3 regions of the Bradyrhizobium sp. MOS001 genome follow, and region 2 is predicted to be linked to each of the others. Evidence: predicted binding sites of a transcription regulator. Region 2 holds the regulator's gene; each other region holds the start of a gene.

Region 1 (4,135 bases), on a different contig from region 2:
CCCAGTCGCGGATTTCAGGCATGTCCTCGCCGTGTTCGCGCACATAGTGCGAATGTTCGATCAGTTTGTCGCGGAACTGCTGTTGCACCTGCGCGGCCCTGGTCGCCAGACCCGGCACGCGCGCGATCGCCTCGATCGCGAGGTGATAGCGGTCGAGCCCGTTGAGCACGACCATGTCGAACGGCGTCGTCGTGGTGCCTTCCTCGGCAAAGCCGCGCACATGCATTCCGGCATGGTTGGTGCGGTTATAGGTGAGACGGTGGATGAGATAGGGATAGCCGTGATAGGCGAAGACCACGGGCTTGTCTGATGTGAACAGGCTGTCGAAATCGCGGTCGGACAGGCCGTGCGGGTGCTGGTCTTTCGGCTGCAGCGTCATGAGGTCGACGACGTTGACGACGCGGATCTTCAGGTCGGGCAGCGCCTTGCGCAGCAGATCGACGGCGGCGAGCGTCTCCAGTGTCGGCACGTCGCCGGCGCAGGCCATCACGACGTCGGGCTCGCCATCCGCATCCTCCGTGCCGGCCCAGGTCCAGATGCCGATGCCGGCATCGCAATGCGTGGCGGCGTCCTGCATCGATAGCCATTGCGGGGCTGGCTGCTTGCCGGCAACGATCACGTTGATGCGGTCATAGGTGCGCAGGCAGTGATCGGCGATCCACAACAGCGTGTTGGCATCGGGCGGGAAGTAGATGCGGACGATGTCGGCCTTCTTGTTGGCGACGAGATCGACGAAGCCGGGATCCTGATGGCTGAAGCCGTTATGGTCCTGCCGCCAGACATGCGAGGTCAGGAGATAGTTCAGCGAGGCGATCGGTCGCCGCCAGGGCAGATGCCGCGTCACCTTCAGCCATTTGGCGTGCTGGTTGAACATGGAATCGACGATGTGGATGAAGGCCTCGTAGCAGGAGAACAAGCCGTGGCGGCCGGTGAGCAGATAACCCTCGAGCCAGCCCTGGCAGAGATGCTCGCTCAAAACCTCCATCACGCGGCCGTCTTGGGCGAGATGCACGTCGTAAGGCTCCGTCGGCTCCATCCAGACCCGTTCGGTCGCCTCGAACACGGCGTCGAGCCGGTTTGACGCGGTCTCGTCCGGACCCATGATGCGGAAGTTGCGCGCCTCGGCGTTGAGGCGGATGACGTCGCGCAAAAATTTGCCGAGCTCACGCGTCGCTTCGCCGGTGACGCCGCCGGGCTGCGGCACGTCCAACGCAAAACTGCGGAAGTCCGGCAGCTTCAACTCCTTCTTCAACAGGCCGCCATTGGCGTGCGGATTGGCGCCCATGCGCCTGTTACCTTCGGGCGCCAGAGCCTGGAGCTCGGGAATAAGCGCGCCGCTGCCGTCGAACAGCTTCTCGGGCTCGTAGCTGCGCATCCAGTCTTCGAGGATTTTCAGATGCGCCGGGTTCTCGCGACAGCCCGCAACGGGAACCTGATGTGCGCGCCAAAAGCCCTCGACCTTCTTGCCGTCGACCTCCTTCGGGCCGGTCCAGCCCTTCGGGCTGCGCAGCACGATCATCGGCCAGCGCGGCCGCTCGACGCTCTTGCGGCCGTCGCGGGCATGCTGCTGGATCGAGCGGATGCTGGCGAGCGCGACGTCGAGCGCATCCGCCATGGCCTGGTGCATCAATTCGGGATCGTCGCCCTCGACGAACAGCGGCTCGTGGCCGAACCCGCGGAACAGGTCGCGGATCTCCGCGTCGCGCATCCGTCCGAGCACGGACGGGTTCGCGATCTTGTAACCGTTGAGGTGCAGGATCGGCAGCACGGCGCCGTCATGGGCGGGATTCAGGAACTTGTTTGAGTGCCAGGACGCCGCGAGCGGGCCGGTTTCCGCCTCGCCATCGCCGACGACGCAGGCGACGATCAGGTCGGGATTGTCGAATGCGGCGCCATAGGCATGCACCAGCGCGTAGCCGAGCTCGCCGCCTTCGTGGATCGAGCCCGGCGTTTCCGGCGCCGCGTGGCTCGGAATGCCGCCGGGGAAGGAGAACTGCCTGAAAAGTTTTCGCAATCCGTCCGTATCGCGCGCGACGTCAGGATAGATCTCGCTGTAGCTGCCTTCGAGATAGGTGTTGGCCACCATGCCCGGGCCGCCGTGGCCGGGACCGCAGATATAGAGCACGCTGACATCGAGCGCGCGGATGACGCGGTTGAGATGGGCGTAGATGAAGTTCAAACCGGGCGTCGTGCCCCAATGTCCGAGCAAGCGCGGCTTGATGTGCTCCGGCCGCAACGGCTCGCGCAGCAGCGGATTGTCGAGCAGATAGATTTGCCCGACGGAGAGGTAGTTCGCGGCGCGCCAATAGCGATCGAGCAGATCGAGCTCGCTGCTCCCTGAGGCCGATTGTCGTTGATTTGTCATGTTCCTGCTGACTTTCACCCAGCGATCGTCACCAACTTTGTTCCGGTGCGATTGATCCCTGTCCGGCATCGAACAGGATCGCCGCGACCGGTGTGTTGCGTGAGGTCAAAGGACCGCGCCCGAAATTTGGGCGGCTACTGTGCATGGGGTTGTTTTTCAGTTTTTTGTTTGTGTTCTTGATTTGTTCCTTTGGCGTGCTATCTTGGCTTCATGAGTCCAGCATCCTCTCATGCTCTCAAGCACCCGCCGGTCACGGCGCCCTCCGAGCCGGCGGGTGCGGACTCTGATTTTCCCGAACTGGCGGTCGCCATCGACAAACAGCGCAGGCGAGGGCGGGGCGCCCAGTCCAATGCCAGCGGCCGCTTCGAGGCCGAGGCCCGCGTCGCCTTCGACGATGGCTGGCAGAGCCTGGAGGAGCTGCCGCCGTTCAAGACCACCGTTGGCGTCGACACCTCGCGCAAGGTGATCACCCGCAACGAATCCCCCGATATCGGCTTCGACCGCTCGATCAATCCCTATCGCGGCTGCGAGCACGGCTGTGTCTATTGCTTCGCGCGGCCGACGCACGCCTATCTCGGCCTGTCGCCGGGGCTCGACTTCGAGTCAAAGCTGTTTGCCAAGCCCGAGGCGCCTTCGCTGCTCGAGAAGGAGCTGGCCGCGACCGGCTACGAGCCGCGGATGATCGCGATCGGGACCAATACCGATCCGTATCAGCCGATCGAGCGCGAGCGTAAGATCATGCGCGGCATTCTCGAAGTGCTGGAGCGCGCCGGCCATCCGGTCGGCATCGTCACCAAGTCGGCGCTGGTCGTGCGCGACATCGACATTCTCGCGCGGATGGCCAAGCGCAACCTCGCCAAGGTCGCGATCTCGGTCACCTCGCTCGATCCAAAACTCGCGCGGACCATGGAGCCGCGCGCGGCGACGCCGCCGAAGCGGCTGGAGGCGCTGAAGCAGCTCTCGGAGGCCGGCATTCCGACCACCGTGATGGTCGCGCCCGTGATCCCCGCGCTGAACGATTCCGAGATCGAGCGCATTCTCGATGCCGCCGCCCATGCCGGCGTCAAGGAAGCCTCCTATGTGCTGCTGCGGCTGCCGCTGGAGGTGCGTGATCTCTTCCGCGAATGGCTGATGGCCAACTATCCGGACCGCTACCGCCACGTCTTCACCCTGATCCGCGACATGCGCGGCGGCCGCGATTACGACGCGAAATGGGGTGAGCGGATGAAGGGCACCGGACCGATGGCCTGGACCATCGGCCGCCGCTTCGAGATCGCCTGCGACAGGCTTGGGCTGAACAAGCGGCGCTCCAAGCTGACGACGGATCACTTTGCGAGGCCGAAGCGGAACGGCGATCAGCTCAGCCTGTTCTGACCGGGAAGCGAAAGAGGCGTAGCATGAGCCAGGAACTTGCCGCGCCGGTGCCGCGGCTCACCGTCATCACACTGGGTGTGAGCGACATTCGCGCCAGCATCGCCTTCTATGACGCGCTCGGCTTCTCGCGTCGGCTGAAGGGGACCGGCGAGGCCGTCGCCTTCTATGATACCGGTGGTCCGGTGCTGGCCCTGTTTCACTGGGATAAGCTCGCGGCCGATGCCAAGTTGCCGGACAATCCGAGGCCCGCGACCTTCCGCGGCATCACGCTCGCCTGGAACTGCGCCACGCGCGGCGAGTCGATGCGGTTCTGGCCTTCGCCGTCGGCAAGGGCGCGGCACTGCTGAAAGCGGCGCATGAGACCGACTACGGCGGTTATTCCGGCTATTTCGCCGA
Region 2 (4,135 bases):
GAGGCGCAACGGCGTGGTCCGCCCGATGGCGTTTCGCGGGGCACGAGCAACACCATCTCGCCGGCCTCGGCCGGCGATGGCGATTTTCAATCCTGGCCCGACCTGCCGGTCGGGAATGGCGATGTCAGCCGATCGGCAGGCGGGTGATGGTTGGCCGGCTGTCGGTGATGGTCTGCGGCTTGTGCTCGCGATCGCCGAGCGGCTGGGTCACCGGTAGCTGCAGCACGGTCGCACGCTGGCCTTCGACCAGCTGCGTCACCAGCACGGATTTGCCGTCGGGGAATTCGATCGCATCATGATGGCGATCGGGAATGTGCGGATCGATCTTGCCGAACTTGCCGACGCGCGAATTGACGGTGCGCGTCCAGATCCAGCGATTGTCGTAGCGGACGTTGTCGGCGAAGGCGAGCTCCGTTCCCGGGAGCAGGCAGACCGCGACGGTCGGATCGGCCGCGGAGGCAAAGCCGCGCGTCGAGGTGCCGCGGAAAGTTGTCGTGACGATCGTCTCGCCGACTTCGGCGGGACGCGACGCGACGGCATGCAGGCTGTAGTCACACATCGGGTGCTCCTCATGCAGGGATGGCGACCCACGTCTCTTAATCGAGGCGCAGGCCTCTATCAGAGTGGAAATACCAAACGTTCTGCCGGGTTGTAGGCAAATCTACGGCTCGCCGCCGCAGGCCGCAATCACATTAACTTTCCCGAATCCGCCAGGAACAAAGCCCGCCCCTTTGCATTCTGCAGGCGCGTGTCAGCGCCCCGCAGGCGCCGACCAGCCGGAATAGTGCCAGCCCGGCCGCGACGGTTGGTCGACGGCGTCGAGGGCCTTGCGGACTTGCTCGCTTACGGCGGTGTCCTTGCGGACATGGGGCCGCGATTGCGCGGCCAAGGCTTGCACGGCCAAGGCTTGCACGGCCAAGGCTTGTACGTCCAAGGCTTGTACGTCCAAGGCTTGCGACGCTGATGCTGCGATCAGCGCCACAGCAATTGTGCTCAGAACGATCCGGCGCATGACTTCTCCTCGAACCTGAAGGCCGCGAAGCAGGGCTGCTTCGTGCGGCGTGCCGAGGATTTACCGCTGGAGGAGGGGCCGGATAATCTGCGCGAAACCAGAAAGACTATCCAGCGGAAGCGGACAATCGTCCGCTCCAATCTCGGATCGGCGCCGCCGATCGAAAGCGCGCGGGGCGCCAAATAACCGATACCGGCACGTCCGGTATCAATACTTCCGGTACAGCCCGATCAGCTTGCCCTGGATCTTCACCCGGTTGGGCGGCAGAATGCGGACCTCATAGGCCGCATTGGCGGGCTCGAGCGCGATCGAGGCGCCGCGGCGGCGGAAGCGCTTGAGCGTCGCCTCCTCGTCGTCGATCAGCGCCACCACGATATCGCCGGTATCGGCGCTCTCGTTGCGCTGGATCAGCGCCATGTCGCCGTCGAGAATGCCGGCCTCGACCATGGAATCGCCGCGCACTTCGAGCGCGTAATGTTCGCCCGAGCCGAGCATGTCAGGCGGTACGCTGATGGTGTGGCTGCGGGTCTGCAAGGCCTCGATCGGCGTACCGGCCGCGATGCGGCCCATCACGGGGACCGCGACGGGGCGCTCGCCCTCGTCCGCCGGCGGGCTCGAAGTCGTGCGGACCTTGCCGAGATTGCCTTCGATGACGCTCGGCGTGAAGCCGCGGCGGCTGCCGGCAGCGGCCTGAAGCTCGGGCAGCTTGATCACCTCGATGGCGCGGGCCCGGTTGGGCAGGCGCCGGATGAAGCCGCGCTCCTCGAGCGCAGTGATCAGGCGATGGATGCCCGATTTCGAGCGCAGGTCGAGCGCGTCCTTCATCTCATCGAAGGAGGGCGGCACGCCGCTTTCCTTCAGCCGTTCGCTGATGAACCGCAGGAGCTCGTATTGTTTGCGCGTTAACATCTCGACCAAAATCCCCCGGTTGATGTCGTTCGATTCCGAGACGCTGAATTCAGCAGTAAGCCGCTACATTCTCGAAACAAATCATGAACAGACACTATATGTTCGATACATGTTCCGCAACTGCTTAATTTACCGTGAACGCGACAAAGTTCGCGGAACGCACGCGAACGAAGCGCTCAGACGGGCAGCCGCAAGACCTCGCAAGGCGTGCCGGCTTCGGCCTTCGACGCGAATGGCGCGCGCACGAGAAGTGCCTGTGCCGCAGCGAGATTCGCAAGCAGCGAGGAATCCTGGTGATTGACCGGAAGGGCGACGAGCGTGCCGTCATCGCGGAGCTCGAGGCGTGCGCGCAGGTAATCCTCGCGCTGGTCGTTGGCGCCGACATCGCGGCCGAGCACCGCGCGTTCGCGGCGGTGATGAATCATCGAACGGCCCGAAAGCGCGCGAATCAACGGCACCATGAACAGGAAGCCGCAAACGTAGGATGACACGGGATTGCCGGGCAGGCCGATCACGCGCATCGCGCCGAGCCGCCCGTTCATCATCGGCTTGCCCGGCCGCATCGCTATCTTCCAGAACGCCATCGAGATACCTTCGTCCCTCAGCGCCTGCTGGACCAGATCGTGGTCCCCGACCGACGCGCCGCCGGTCGTGATCAGGATGTCGGCGCCGCTCTCCCGCGCGCGGCCGATGCCGGCCGTGGTGGCCTCCAGCGTATCGGCGGCAACGCCGAGGTCGATGGTATCGGCGCCCTCGCTGCGGGCGAGCGCGTGCAGGGCGTAGCCGTTGGAATAGACGATCTGGCCGTGGCCCGGCGTCGTACCCGGCATCACCAGCTCGTCGCCGGTCGCGAGGATCGCGACCTTCGGGCGTCGCCGGACTGGCAATTGCGGGTAATTCATGCCGGCGGCGAGCGCGAGGTCGCGCTCGGTGAGCCGGGCTCCCTTGCGCAGCAGCACGTCGCCTTCCGAGAAGTCGACGCCGGCGGGGCGGATGTGCCGCCCCGTTACGGCGGCTTCCTTGATCGTTATGCGCTTGCCGTCCGCGATCGTGTCCTCCTGGATCACGACCGCATCAGCGCCATCGGGAACGACACCGCCGGTGAAGATACGCACGGCCTCGCCGGCGCCGACCGATCCCGCAAACGGGCGGCCCGCCGCGACCTCGCCAATCAGGGTGAGCTGGGAGTCGATCTTCGCCGCATCGACCGCGCGCACCGCATAGCCGTCCATTGCCGACATCGCCTGCGGCGGCTGCGTGCGCCGCGCGGCGACGTCGCGCGCGAGCACGCGGTGGAAGGCTGCGTCGAGCGCGATCATCTCTTCAGGCAGCGGCTCTGCGCCCGCCAGCACCGCAGCGAGCGCGTCGGAAACCGGCATCAGGGCCACGGGTGAAAACTCCTGCTGGGCCCGTTCGGGCAAATCGGCGGCGAGAGTTCTAGCCGAGTGCAGGCGCAGAGGCAAAACAGTGGCCGCGCAGGATGATTTATCCTGCGTCATCCGCTCTGCGATGAAGGGTGAGCATCAAGTCCGCCGCGGCATGATCCAGAAGGCGAGACAGACCGGTACGAGGATGGCCATGGCGAGGACGAGAAGGACGAGAGCCACGGCCAGCATCGGTCAACTCCCCGGCGGCTTGTACGGACTGACGTCCGGCGCTGCGGGGCCCTGATCCTTGTCAGGCAGCGGGTCGGCCTGGGATTTCAGGTCGGCGGCCTTGCTGATCAGTTTTGCGGAGAGGTCAGAATCCGAGGTGGTTCTGGCGAATTTCATCAGCAGAGAGGCTTGCTTGGTAAGGTAGGTTTTGCCCAACACGACGATAAGCCCGATGTAGAATTCCCAACGGACTCATGAGTCCCGAGAGGGGCAATCGTTCCGGGAACTCCGTATAAAAATGCACAAAGGGTTTTGGTTCCTCGCCCCCAGGCAAAATAGTTCCACTCGCGGCCCGTCGGCTTGCCGGCCAGAGGTCAGATTCCGAGCGCCTTGAGGGCATTCCCGACGTCGCGGGGCGAGGTCACGTGGACCGCGGTCAGGCCGCGCGACCGCGCTCCTTCGATGTTCTCGGCAAGATCGTCGAAGAACACGATACGGTTCGCCGGCACGCCGATCGCGGCCACGACATGGTCGAAGGCCTCCACATCCGGTTTGCGCAGGCCGATGCTGGACGACAGATACAGCTCGCGGAAATGGCCGAGCAGGCCGGCATATTCCT
Region 3 (4,135 bases), on a different contig from region 2:
GAGAGGGGAAGACAAACCTACTTCGGCAGCAACGCCTTCAACTTGTCCATGTCGCGCACGTTCATCTTGAAGCCGCCGGGCATCACGATGTCGCCGGGCTTCTGGTCGGGCTTGCAGGCCCCGAGCCACTTGGCTTCGAGCTGCATCGTGGTGTCGCGGCCTGCTGCGCCGGCGGCGCCGCCTTGTGCATGCGACGAGGTCTTCACCGTATAGGCCGAGTTGAAATCGCCGGTGATCTCGGCATGCGAGGTCGTGCTGATGCCGGCGACGTTGCACTCGGAATCACTGACATAGCCGGTCGCGGTCTTCTTGATGTCCTGCTTGGCGCAGATCTGCTTGGCCATCGGGGAGACGTTGTTGTTCATCTCCTTGTCGACGGTCTCGTCGGTGCAGTGCTGCATGGTCATCTCGGGCATGGGCGTGCCGGTCCTGACCATCTTCATTTCCCAGAGACCGGCCTTGCGCACCGGCAGATCGTCGGCGCTGGCGCTGCCTGCCGACACCACAAGACAAAGGGCCGAGCCGAGCAAAGCGAGCTTGCGCGTCATGTGGGAAGCTCCCGACGTTCCGAAAGCGCCTCAGTACAGCGTACGGATCGGCTGTTGGGCAGCGCCATAGGGCACCCAACGGCAGGAGAACGAGATATAGCCGCCCTCAAAGGCCTGCACCGCGAGGAATTTCACGACCTTGCCGTAGCGCGCGCAGTGATCGACCGCGACCTGCCGCGCATCAGCCTGGGTCGCCAGCGAATAAGCGATGATGCCGCCGGTGTCGTTGCCCTTGAACGGAGGCACCGGAAGGAGATCGGCGCGTGCCGACTGGCTGGCCATCATCCCCAGGGCAAGAAAGCCCGCGGCCGCAATGATTCGCATTCCCGTTACTCCAATTGGTTGGGACCAGTTTACGGTGCCGGGAGGTCCATGAAAAGAACTGATGCCCCGCCGGCTGCGAGGTTGGGGTCAACTCTTGGCCAAGTGTTGCCGCGCTGCACTTGACCTGCCCCGGCCTTCGCGGCACCGTCCATCCTTCGCAAGACCCAGCTGTCCGGATTGCCCATGCGCGCCCTCCCCCTGAAATCGCTCCGCTTTGCCACCTTGCTTGGCCTCATGTTCGGGGCGCTGTCGCTCGGTGAGGCCAGGGCCGCCAATCCGCTGGAGCTGAACTTCTGGCTGAACGGGCCGCGCTATGACGGCGCCGTCGTCGATTGCGAGAGGGCGCTGCCGACCATCGCCACCCAGTTCTGGGAGAAGGAAAGCTCGTTCTGGAATTCCTCGTTGAAGATCACCGGCTTCGCCGCCGTTCACGAGATCGCGTTCCGGCCCTGGCAGTCTGACAACATTCCGCGCCGCTATTGCACCGGCGACGCCATGCTCAATGACGGAAAGGTGCGCAAGGTGCATTTCTCGATCATCGAGGATGGCGGCTTCTCCGGCTACGGCAATGGTGTGGAATGGTGCGTGGTCGGGCTCGACCGCAACTGGGCCTACAATCCGTCCTGCCGCGCCGCCAGGCCCTGAGGCTCGATCGAAAGGCCTGAATCGGACTGATCAGGCGCCTGACGGGCCGGCCCGAATTTTGTTCTTGAAATGTTCTTGTTGCCTGCTAGGCTGACTGCACAGTCTAGTTGAGGGGCGTCGCCATGTTTCATTTTAGATTGCATTCGTTCACCCGTCTCGTGATCTCACTGACCCTCCCCCTGGTTCTGGCCGCCGGGCTGGTCGCGCTGCCGGGCGGCGCGAAGGCCCAGGACAAACGGCAGAACGCGCCCGGCGAATTCGACTTCTATGTGCTGTCGCTGTCATGGTCGCCCTCCTTCTGCGAGGAGGCGTCCGAGCGCAACCGCGGCGGCGGCGGTGGTCGCTCGCAGATGCAGTGCAGCGGGCGGCCCTACGCGTTCGTGGTGCACGGGCTGTGGCCGCAATATGAGAATGGCTTCCCTGAATATTGCCAGCGGCCCTCGCCACGCCTGAACCGCAACATCGTCTCTTCGATGCTCGATTTGATGCCGGCGCCGGGGCTGATCTTCAACGAGTGGGACAAACACGGCACCTGCTCCGGGCTCGACAGCCGCAATTATTTCGAGACGATCCGAAAGGCGCGCGCCGCGATCAAGATCCCGGCGGAATATCTCGAACTGTCGCAGGCCAAGACCGTGGCGCCGGGCGAGGTGGAGGAAGCCTTCATCAAGGCCAATGCGGGCCTGAGCAACGCGGCCATCTCGGTCACCTGCAACCGGACCCGGCTCTCGGAGGTCCGCATCTGCCTCAGCAAGGACCTGCAATTCCGGGCCTGCGAGGAGATCGAGCGCCGCGCCTGCCGCCGCGACCAGGTGACGATGCCGCCGATCAGAGGTGGCTAGTCCAACTGCTCATGCCCCGTACGCCGCGCCGCTTCGGCGGTGCGCTGCAGAATCGGGGCCTATGCTGCATGGGAATCCAGACCCGGGCCCTGGCCCGCAACGCTAAGAGCGTTGCAGCGCGTCCGGGACAGACGCGCATGCCGCTTTGCTCAAGCCGTGACGTAGCGTAGTCCTGTCTCATGAACTACCGTCACGCCTTCCACGCCGGAAACTTCGCCGATGTCATCAAGCACATCGTGCTCGCGCGCATCATTACTTACCTCCAGGACAAGCCGGGGGCATTCCGTGTCATCGACACCCATGCCGGCGCCGGCCTCTATGATCTCGAAAGCGACGAGGCGCGCCGCAGCGGCGAATGGCTGACCGGCATCGCGCGGCTGATGCAGGCGCGCCTGTCGAACGACGCCGTGGCGCTGGCCAAGCCCTATCTCGACATCGTTCGTGCCTACAATCCGAAGGGCGAACTCAAGGCCTATCCGGGTTCGCCGCTGATCACGCGCGGCCTGCTGCGGCCGCAGGACCGCCTCGTTGCCTGCGAGCTTGAGCCGAAGGCGCGCAAGGCGCTGATCGGTGTGCTGCGCCGCGACGAACAGGCGCGCGTGGTCGATCTCGACGGCTGGGTCGCGCTGCCGGCCTTTGTGCCACCGAAGGAACGGCGCGGGCTCGTGCTGATCGACCCGCCGTTCGAGGCGAAAGACGAGTTCGAAAAGCTCGGCGACGCCTTCTCGGCGGCTTTCGTGAAATGGCCGACCGGTATCTATGTAATCTGGTACCCGGCCAAGAGCCGACGCGCCACCGACACGCTGGTGCAATCAGTGGCGCGGCTCGCAGCCGCAGCAAAACCGCCAGGAAAATGTCTGCGTCTCGAATTCAGTGTCGCGCCGCAGCTTGATGGCGCCGCCCTCACCTCCGCCGGATTGTTGATCGTCAATCCGCCGTACACGCTGCATGGCGAGCTCAAGACGATCCTGCCCGAGCTGGAGATACCGCTCGGACAGGGCGGAGCTGCCAGATTCCGATTAGAGGTGCCGAGGCCGTAACACACCGGCATTCTTGGGAAAAAGATGCAGGAGCGGTAGTCAATCTGCAGAGAACCGTATTATGCTGTTTCCGTGACTGGCTTTACGTTCCGCTTCCGCGAATGGTTGCGGCGGAGTGAAGGCCTAAGAAAGATCCGATCGGACCGAAAGAAAGGTCCGCCCAAGGATGGCCAGCTCCCGGGCTTCGTAAGGCCCGGTCATGTCGTGACGTGAGTCTGCGTCGCGACGGAGGAGCAATGAGGGGGAGTTTCCCGATGGCCATGACGGGAACGGTCAAGTTTTTTAACGGCGAGCGCGGCTACGGTTTCATCAAGCCCGACGACGGCGGGCGCGACGTCTTCGTGCACATTACTGCTGTGGAGCGGGCGGGACTGAAAGATCTCGCCGAAGGACAGCGCATTACTTTTGAAGTCGAGCCGGACAAGAAGGGGAAGGGACCAAAGGCAGTCAATTTGGTCATCGTCTCCTAGAGCGTTTTCGAGCGAACACCTGGCGAAAAAAATCCCGGCCGCGAGCGGCCGGGAGGCTATTGTCCGGTATTTTCTTCTTCAACTATCAGAAGTGATAGTTCACGCCGGCGCGCACAACGCTGGCGCTATAGCCGTTTGACACGCCGGTAATTGCGAACTGGCTCGTCGACAGATCGATGTAGAGATATTCGAGCTTGGCGCTCCAGTTCGGCGCGAAGCCGACTTCCGCGCCGGCACCGATGGTCCAGCCTGCGGTGGTGTGCGAC

What was found. Region 2 encodes LexA, which represses DNA repair genes until DNA is damaged. Its sites were predicted from a motif close to TGTTCNNNNTGTGTTCNG; they were not measured.
Region 1: CT676_RS29090 (PA0069 family radical SAM protein) is a predicted target of LexA. The motif match lies at 2,537-2,554, and genes of this name have one in related genera.
Region 3: CT676_RS13940 (ribonuclease T2) is a predicted target of LexA. The motif match lies at 1,577-1,594, and genes of this name have one in related genera.

The regions. Positions count from the first base shown of each region.
Region 1 covers NZ_SPVJ01000031.1:5,159-9,293, forward strand. Annotated here, with positions in the region: gene CT676_RS29085 (phosphoketolase family protein) at 1-2,365, opposite strand, end outside; gene CT676_RS29090 (PA0069 family radical SAM protein) at 2,576-3,739, shown strand; partial or broken gene CT676_RS29095 (VOC family protein) at 3,763-4,135, shown strand, end outside.
Region 2 covers NZ_SPVJ01000001.1:626,608-630,742, reverse strand. Annotated here, with positions in the region: gene CT676_RS43850 (hypothetical protein) at 125-559, opposite strand; gene CT676_RS03020 (hypothetical protein) at 752-1,012, opposite strand; gene lexA (transcriptional repressor LexA) at 1,220-1,921, opposite strand; gene glp (gephyrin-like molybdotransferase Glp) at 2,098-3,309, opposite strand; gene CT676_RS03005 (hypothetical protein) at 3,541-3,693, opposite strand; gene CT676_RS03000 (HAD family phosphatase) at 3,891-4,135, opposite strand, start outside.
Region 3 covers NZ_SPVJ01000007.1:273,567-277,701, reverse strand. Annotated here, with positions in the region: gene CT676_RS13955 (DUF3617 family protein) at 18-548, opposite strand; gene CT676_RS13950 (hypothetical protein) at 579-872, opposite strand; gene CT676_RS13945 (hypothetical protein) at 1,056-1,517, shown strand; gene CT676_RS13940 (ribonuclease T2) at 1,640-2,359, shown strand; gene rlmJ (23S rRNA (adenine(2030)-N(6))-methyltransferase RlmJ) at 2,539-3,399, shown strand; gene CT676_RS13930 (cold-shock protein) at 3,654-3,869, shown strand; gene CT676_RS13925 (outer membrane protein) at 3,955-4,135, opposite strand, start outside.